2 regions of the Kitasatospora sp. NPDC054768 genome follow, and region 1 is predicted to be linked to the other one. Evidence: riboswitches for the same ligand, from Rfam matches in the RefSeq annotation. Region 1 holds a riboswitch; the other holds the start of a gene.
The links. A riboswitch is a leader RNA that binds a small molecule or an ion and turns the genes downstream of it on or off. The one in region 1 is predicted to bind glycine.

Region 1 (3,399 bases):
GGTGGTCGCGTTGAGCTTCATGGTGCAGGAGCCCAGCGGGATCATGCCGCGGTCCAGCGCGTAGTCCCGGTCCGACAGGCGGCGCAGGTAGCGCAGCATGGCGGTCTCCGAGCGGTGGCTGTGGAAGACCGGGTGGGTCAGGTACTCGTCCTCGCGCAGCAGCGCGGCGGGCAGCGCGTCGGCGGTCTCGGGGACCTCGACCGGCTCGACGCCGAACGCGGCCCAGACGCCGGCCAGGTGCTCGCGGGTGGTGGTCTCGTCGGTGGAGACGGAGATCCGGTCCGCGCCGTCCTGGAACAGGTTGATGCCGTTGGCACGGGCGGCGGCGGCGATCTCGGCGGCGCGGCCCGGGACGACGGCGGTGACGGTGTCGAAGAACTCGCCGTGCAGCAGCTCGACGCCGCCGGCCCGCAGGCCCTCGGCGAGGGCGGCGGCGTAGCGGTGGGTGCGGCGGGCGATGTCGGCCAGGCCGTCGGGGCCGTGGTAGACGGCGTACATCGAGGCCATCACGGCGAGCAGCACCTGGGCGGTGCAGATGTTGCTGGTGGCCTTCTCGCGGCGGATGTGCTGCTCGCGGGTCTGCAGCGCCAGGCGGTAGGCGCGGTTGCCGTCGACGTCGACGGAGACGCCGACCAGGCGGCCGGGCAGCGAGCGGGCGTACTCGGCGCGCACCGACAGGTAGCCGGCGTGCGGGCCGCCGAAGCCCATCGGCACGCCGAAGCGCTGCGAGGTGCCGCAGGCGATGTCGGCGCCCAGCGAGCCCGGGGACTTGAGCAGGGTCAGCGCGAGCAGGTCGGCGGCGACGGCGACGATCGCGCCCAGGCCGTGCGCCTGCTCGATCACCGGGGTGAGGTCGCGGACCACGCCGGTGGCACCCGGGTACTGGAGCAGCACGCCGAAGACGCCGCGCTCGGCGATCTCGGCCGGGATGCCCTCGGACAGGTCGGCGACGACGACCTCGACGCCGGTCGGCACGGCGCGGGTGTTGATCACCGCGACGGTCTGCGGCAGGGTCTCGGCGTCGACCAGGAAGACGCCGCCCTTGACCTTGGTGACCCGGCGGGCCAGCGCCATCGCCTCGGCGGCCGCGGTGCCCTCGTCCAGCAGGGAGGAGCCGGAGGTCGGCAGGCCGGTCAGGTCGGAGACCAGGGTCTGGAAGTTCAGCAGCGCCTCCAGGCGCCCCTGCGAGATCTCCGGCTGGTACGGGGTGTAGGCGGTGTACCAGGCCGGGTTCTCCATGACGTTGCGCAGGATCACCGGCGGGGTGAAGGTGCCGTAGTAGCCCAGGCCGATCATCGGCTGGAGCACCTGGTTGCGGCCGGCCAGCTCGCGCAGTTCGGCGAGGACCTGGGCCTCGGACCGGCCCGCGGGCAGGTCCAGGGCGGTGATGGAGCGGATCGCCTCGGGCACCGCGGTCCCGGCGAGCTCGTCCAGCGAGCCGTAGCCGACGGACGCCAGCATCTTCTCCTGCGCGGCGGCGTCGGGGCCGATGTGGCGGTTCTCGAAGGGGCTGGCCAGCTCAAGCTCGGTGAGGGTCGAGGCGCCGGTGAGGCGTCCCGCGTTCGGCTGGGCGTTCATGGTGGTCGAGGCCTCCTGGTCACGGACCGGCGGGGGTACGCACGCCGGCCGGCTCCACCGCTGCGGGCAGCGGACGAGCCTGGGCGCGCGGACCCGACAGGCCTCCCCCTCTGTCATCGGGACCTGAGAGCTTCACCCGCACGGAGCGCTGTGGGCGCTCCGCCGGCTTGCACCGTCGGTGAGGGTGGTGATCGCCGGCTTCCGTGCCGACGCTCCTGCCCTGCTTTCCAGAGTGACCTACCCCACACGGTACGGATGCCTGAGAGATTCCGGGGAGGAGTTGCTCCTTCGGCGCTCCGACCAGCGGTTTTCGTGATCGGAGACTCTCCCGAGCGGGCTCTGCGGTCGCCGCCCAGGGTACCAGCGGGAGGCCCCCCGATCACGGGTGTGTCTGGTCACTGGAGGTCTACGCGCGTCCCCCGGACGGTCCAGCGCCGCCCCCGGACGGCGCACCCGGGGTCGCGCTCGTCCGATTCATGGCTTTTGGTGTGAAGTGGCGGACGGAATCGGGTGCTCCGGCCGCCTTCCTGCGGGAGTTCCGCAGGTTCAGCGCGCGGGAGGAAAGAAGTGCAGACGGACATCGACCCCCGGGACCTCATCGGCCACAAAGCCGTCGACCGCAACGGAGACAAGATCGGCACGGTCGACGAGGTCTACCTGGACGACGCCACCGGCCGGCCCGAGTGGGCCGCGGTCCGGACCGGCATCTTCGGCCGGGACGCCTTCGTCCCGCTGACCACGAGCGAGTTCGCCGGCGACGAGCTCCGGGTGCCGTACGACAAGTCGCTGGTGAAGGAGTCGCCGGACTTCGGCGTCGGCCAGCACCTGTCCCCCGCCCAGGAACTCCAGCTCTACCGCTACTACGGGCTCGACACCCCGATGGACAGCCGCCCGAACGGCGAGAACGGGAGCCGGCCCAGGCAGCCCGACCTCGACTTCGGCACCACGGCGGCGGCCGCCGCCACGACGACCGCGGCGGCCCCGGCCAAGTCGCTCACCTTCCACACCCCCGAGCGGTCACCCGAGCACTCCCCCGAACCCCCACCGGCCAGGACCCCCGCTGCCGCGGCCCCCGCTGCCGCCGACACCACCAGGAGCGCCCCGGAGGCCGACATGCGGACCCTCAGCACCCCCGCGGCCCCCACGGCCTCCCCGCCGGCCGAGCCCGGCTTCGCCGCACCCGCCGCCACCACCGCCTCCACCGCTCCTGCCGTGGAGCCGAAGCCGCAGCCCGCCGCCACGCCCGTCCCCACGCTCGCCCCGATGGCCACCACCACCGCGGCCGCGACCGTCACCGCCGCCGCGAACGCCGACGCCTCCTCGTCCGCCCCCAGCAGCCCGGTCGAGGTCACCTGCCGCGAGGAGCGACTGGAGATCACCACCGAGTGGCACACCCTCGGCACCGCGAAGCTGCGCAAGTACGTGACGACCGAACAGGTGGAGCGCCGCATCCCGGTGGTCCGCGAGCGCGTCCGGGTCGAGCGGACGCCGATCAGCGACGCCGAACGCGCCACGCTCACCGAGAAGGAGATCTCCGAGGCCGTCGAGGAGGTGACCCTCCGCGAGGAACGCGCGGTGGTGCGCAAGTACCTCGCCCCCGTCGAGCGGGTCCGCCTGATCGTCGAGCGGTACACGACCGAGGAGGTGGTCCGGGAGGAACTCCGCCGCGAGAACGTCGAGATCCACGACGCCACCGCCACCCGGCCCACCGCCTCGGCCACCCCCGCCCCTTCCTCCGCCCCGCCCTCCAGCGCGTCCCCCGACGTGGCCCGTGACATGGCCCACGAGGCGCCCCGGCCGGCCGGCCTGCGGCCGCTCGTC
Region 2 (3,399 bases), on a different contig from region 1:
GCAGGCGGCCAGGAAGTGCTCCGGGTCCTCGCCCGGCACCGGCTCGCGCAGCGCCACCCGGCCTCCGGTCGGCGCCGTGGCGTCGTCGGCGGCCTCCCAGCGGTCCCCGCGCGGACCGCGGCGCAGCTCGGCGACCCCCTGCGGCGGCACCGGGATGCCCACGGCCGCGTCCGGGTTCACCGCGATGCCCACGCCCAGCGGCAACCCGCGGGCGAACTCCCACACCGGCGCCACCGCGAAGGCCATCCCCGGCGCCTGCTGGAGGAACACCTCCTGCGAGGAGAACACCGGCACGTACGGGTCACCGCCCAGCTCGACGGTCGGCAGGTCCAGCGCCTGTCCCTGCGGATCGGCCCCGGCCGGCAGCGGCACCCACACCTGGCTGCGCGCCAGCACCTCGATCACCCTCGGCGTCGCGCCCGGGTCGCCCAGGGCCGCGGTCAGCACCTGCTCCAGCTCGTTGGCCGGCCAGGAACCGCCCGCCGGCGCCTCCTGCGGTCCGCCCCACTCCTGCTGCTGCTCCACCGGGTACCCCATGCGCCGCCGATCCCGCCCTCTGCCGCTCGGCCGCCCTCTGCTGCGCCGACGCGCAGCAGTCTAGGGCCCCGGGGCCTCCCCTTTAGGGCTCGTGTTCGGGTGCCCCGCGGGCCCCGGTCCCGGGTGCCGCCCCGGGCCCGCGTCCGGGTGCCGCGCGGTGTGACCGGGTCCCCTCTCCCCTCGCCGTCCCGGACGTGCCATGATGTGCCCGTCCGACGGCATGCGCCGCGGGCCCCCACAACTCCATACCGGCCGCTCGAACCCGCGCGGGAGAGCCCGGAGTGCCGTTCAGGCACAGCCGGCGCCGAAGGAGCAAGTCCTCCCCGGAATCTCTCAGGCACCCCTACCGCACGGGTTAGGCACATCTGGAAAGCGGCGCCCGGCCCTGTCGTGCGCCCACCCACGGTGCAAGCCGTCATGCTGTCCCCCAAGCTGGAAACAGCTGCGGGCGGTGGGCGGTGAAGCTCTCAGGTTCGACGACAGATGGGGAGACCCACGCCGCCGCATGCCCGCGCGCAGGGTCGAACCCGAGCGGGTCCGGTCCGGCGCGTGCACCCCTGAGTGCCCCGACCGAGGAGTTCCTGGCCATGTCGTCCCTCCGCCTGACCGCGCTCGACGCGCTGCACCGCGCCCTCGGCGCGACCATGACCGACTTCGCCGGCTGGGACATGCCGCTGCGCTACGGCAGCGAGCGCGAGGAGCACCTCGCGGTCCGCACCCAGGCCGGCCTGTTCGACCTCTCGCACATGGGCGAGATCACCGTCACCGGCCCGCAGGCGGGCGAGATGCTGGACCACGCGCTGGTCGGCTTCGTCTCCGCGCTGGGCGTGCTGCGCGCCCGCTACACCATGATCTGCGCCGAGGACGGCGGCATCCTGGACGACCTGATCGTCTACCGCCTGCGCGAGGACGCCTTCCTGGTCGTCGCCAACGCCTCCAACGCCCAGCTGGTCCTCGACGAGCTGATCGCCCGCGCCAAGGGCTTCGACGCCGTCGTCACCGACGACCGCGACACCTACGCGCTGATCGCCGTCCAGGGCCCGGAGGCCACCGGCATCCTGGCGAAGACCACCGACGCCGACCTGCCCGGCCTGAAGTACTACGCGATCCTCCCGGCCCGGGTGGCCGACCGCGACGTGCTGCTCGCCCGCACCGGCTACACCGGTGAGGACGGCTTCGAGATCTTCTGCCGGCCGGCCGACGCCGAGCCGGTCTGGCAGGCGCTGACCGCCGCGGGCGAGGGCCACGGCCTGATCCCGTGCGGCCTGTCCTGCCGCGACACGCTGCGCCTGGAGGCCGGCATGCCGCTGTACGGGCACGAGCTGTCCACCGACCTCACCCCGTTCGACGCCGGCCTGGGCCGGGTCGTCCGCTTCGACAAGACCACCAACGAGGGCGCCTTCATCGGCCGCAAGGCGCTGGAGCAGGCCGCCGCCGCGGCCGAGACCAACCCGCCCAAGGTGCTGGTCGGCCTGGTCTCCGAGGGCAAGCGGGTGCCGCGCGCCGAGTACACCGTGGTCTCCACCGAGGGCGAGCCGATCGGCCGGATCACCTCCGGCGCGCCGTCCCCGACCCTGGGCAAGCCGATCGCGATGGCCTACGTCGACGCCGCCCACGCCGTCCCCGGCACCACCGTCGCGGTGGACGTGCGCGGCAAGCACGAGCCCGTCCAGGTCGTGGCGCTGCCGTTCTACAAGCGCGCCCGCTGAGCCTTCGCCGGGGCCCCCGTTTTTCCGTTTGCGCACGTCGCGGCCGTCCGCGCGGCGGCCCGCTTCGTCGTACCCGCTTCCCATCCTGGAGAATGACGCCATGAGCAACCCCCAGCACCTGCAGTACACCAAGGAGCACGAGTGGCTGACCGCGGCCGCGGACGGTGTCTCCACGGTCGGCATCACGGAGCACGCCGCCACCGCCCTCGGTGACATCGTCTACGTGCAGCTGCCCGAGGTCGGCGAGACCGTGACCGCCGGCGAGACCTGTGGCGAGCTGGAGTCCACCAAGTCGGTCAGCGACCTGTACTCCCCGGTGACCGGCGAGGTCACCGAGATCAACCAGGACGTCATCGACGACCCGGCCTCCGTGAACGCGGACCCGTTCGGGAACGCCTGGCTGTTCAAGGTGCGCGTCGAGGCCACCGACGAGCTGCTCAGCGCCGACGAGTACGACGCGCTCATCAACCCCCAGGGCTGAGCCACCCGACGGGACGGGCCGCACACGGCGGTCCGCCCCGCCCCGGCCCCTTTCCCTCCTCCTCCCGGGAAGACCACACCATGACGGTTCTCAACCAGTCCCTGCACGCCCTCGACCCGGAGATCGCCGCCGCGGTCGACGCCGAGCTGCACCGCCAGCAGACCACCCTGGAGATGATCGCCTCCGAGAACTTCGCCCCGGTGGCGGTCATGGAGGCCCAGGGCTCGGTGCTGACCAACAAGTACGCGGAGGGCTACCCCGGCCGCCGCTACTACGGCGGCTGCGAGCACGTCGACGTGGTCGAGCAGATCGCGATCGACCGCATCAAGGCACTGTTCGGCGCCGAGCACGCCAACGTCCAGCCGCACTCCGGCGCGCAGGCCAACGCCGCCGCGATGTTCGCGCTGATCCAGCCGGGTGACACCATCCTGGGCCTGAGCCTGGCCCACGGCGGTCACCTGACCCACGGCATGAAGATCAACTTCTCCGGCAAGCTCTACACCGTGGCCGCGTACCACGTGGACGAGAAGACCGGCCAGGTCGACATGGCCGAGGTCGAGCGCCTCGCCAAGGAGCACCAGCCGAAGCTGATCATCGCCGGCTGGTCGGCCTACCCGCGCCAGCTCGACTTCGCCGCGTTCCGCCGGATCGCCGACGAGGTCGGCGCGCTGC

Region 2: it holds a riboswitch for glycine, as region 1 does, so the genes downstream of both, gcvT (glycine cleavage system aminomethyltransferase GcvT) here and gcvP (aminomethyl-transferring glycine dehydrogenase) in region 1, are expected to answer to the same signal.

What each region holds. Positions count from the first base shown of each region.
Region 1 is NZ_JBSHBN010000043.1:54-3,452, reverse strand. It holds gene gcvP (aminomethyl-transferring glycine dehydrogenase) at 1-1,578, opposite strand, end outside; glycine riboswitch at 1,682-1,814, opposite strand; glycine riboswitch at 1,816-1,919, opposite strand; gene ACWGKU_RS15740 (PRC and DUF2382 domain-containing protein) at 2,146-3,399, shown strand, end outside.
Region 2 is NZ_JBSHBN010000002.1:4,661-8,059, forward strand. It holds gene ACWGKU_RS00675 (enhanced serine sensitivity protein SseB C-terminal domain-containing protein) at 1-537, opposite strand, end outside; glycine riboswitch at 795-896, shown strand; gene gcvT (glycine cleavage system aminomethyltransferase GcvT) at 1,125-2,246, shown strand; gene gcvH (glycine cleavage system protein GcvH) at 2,347-2,727, shown strand; gene glyA (serine hydroxymethyltransferase) at 2,808-3,399, shown strand, end outside.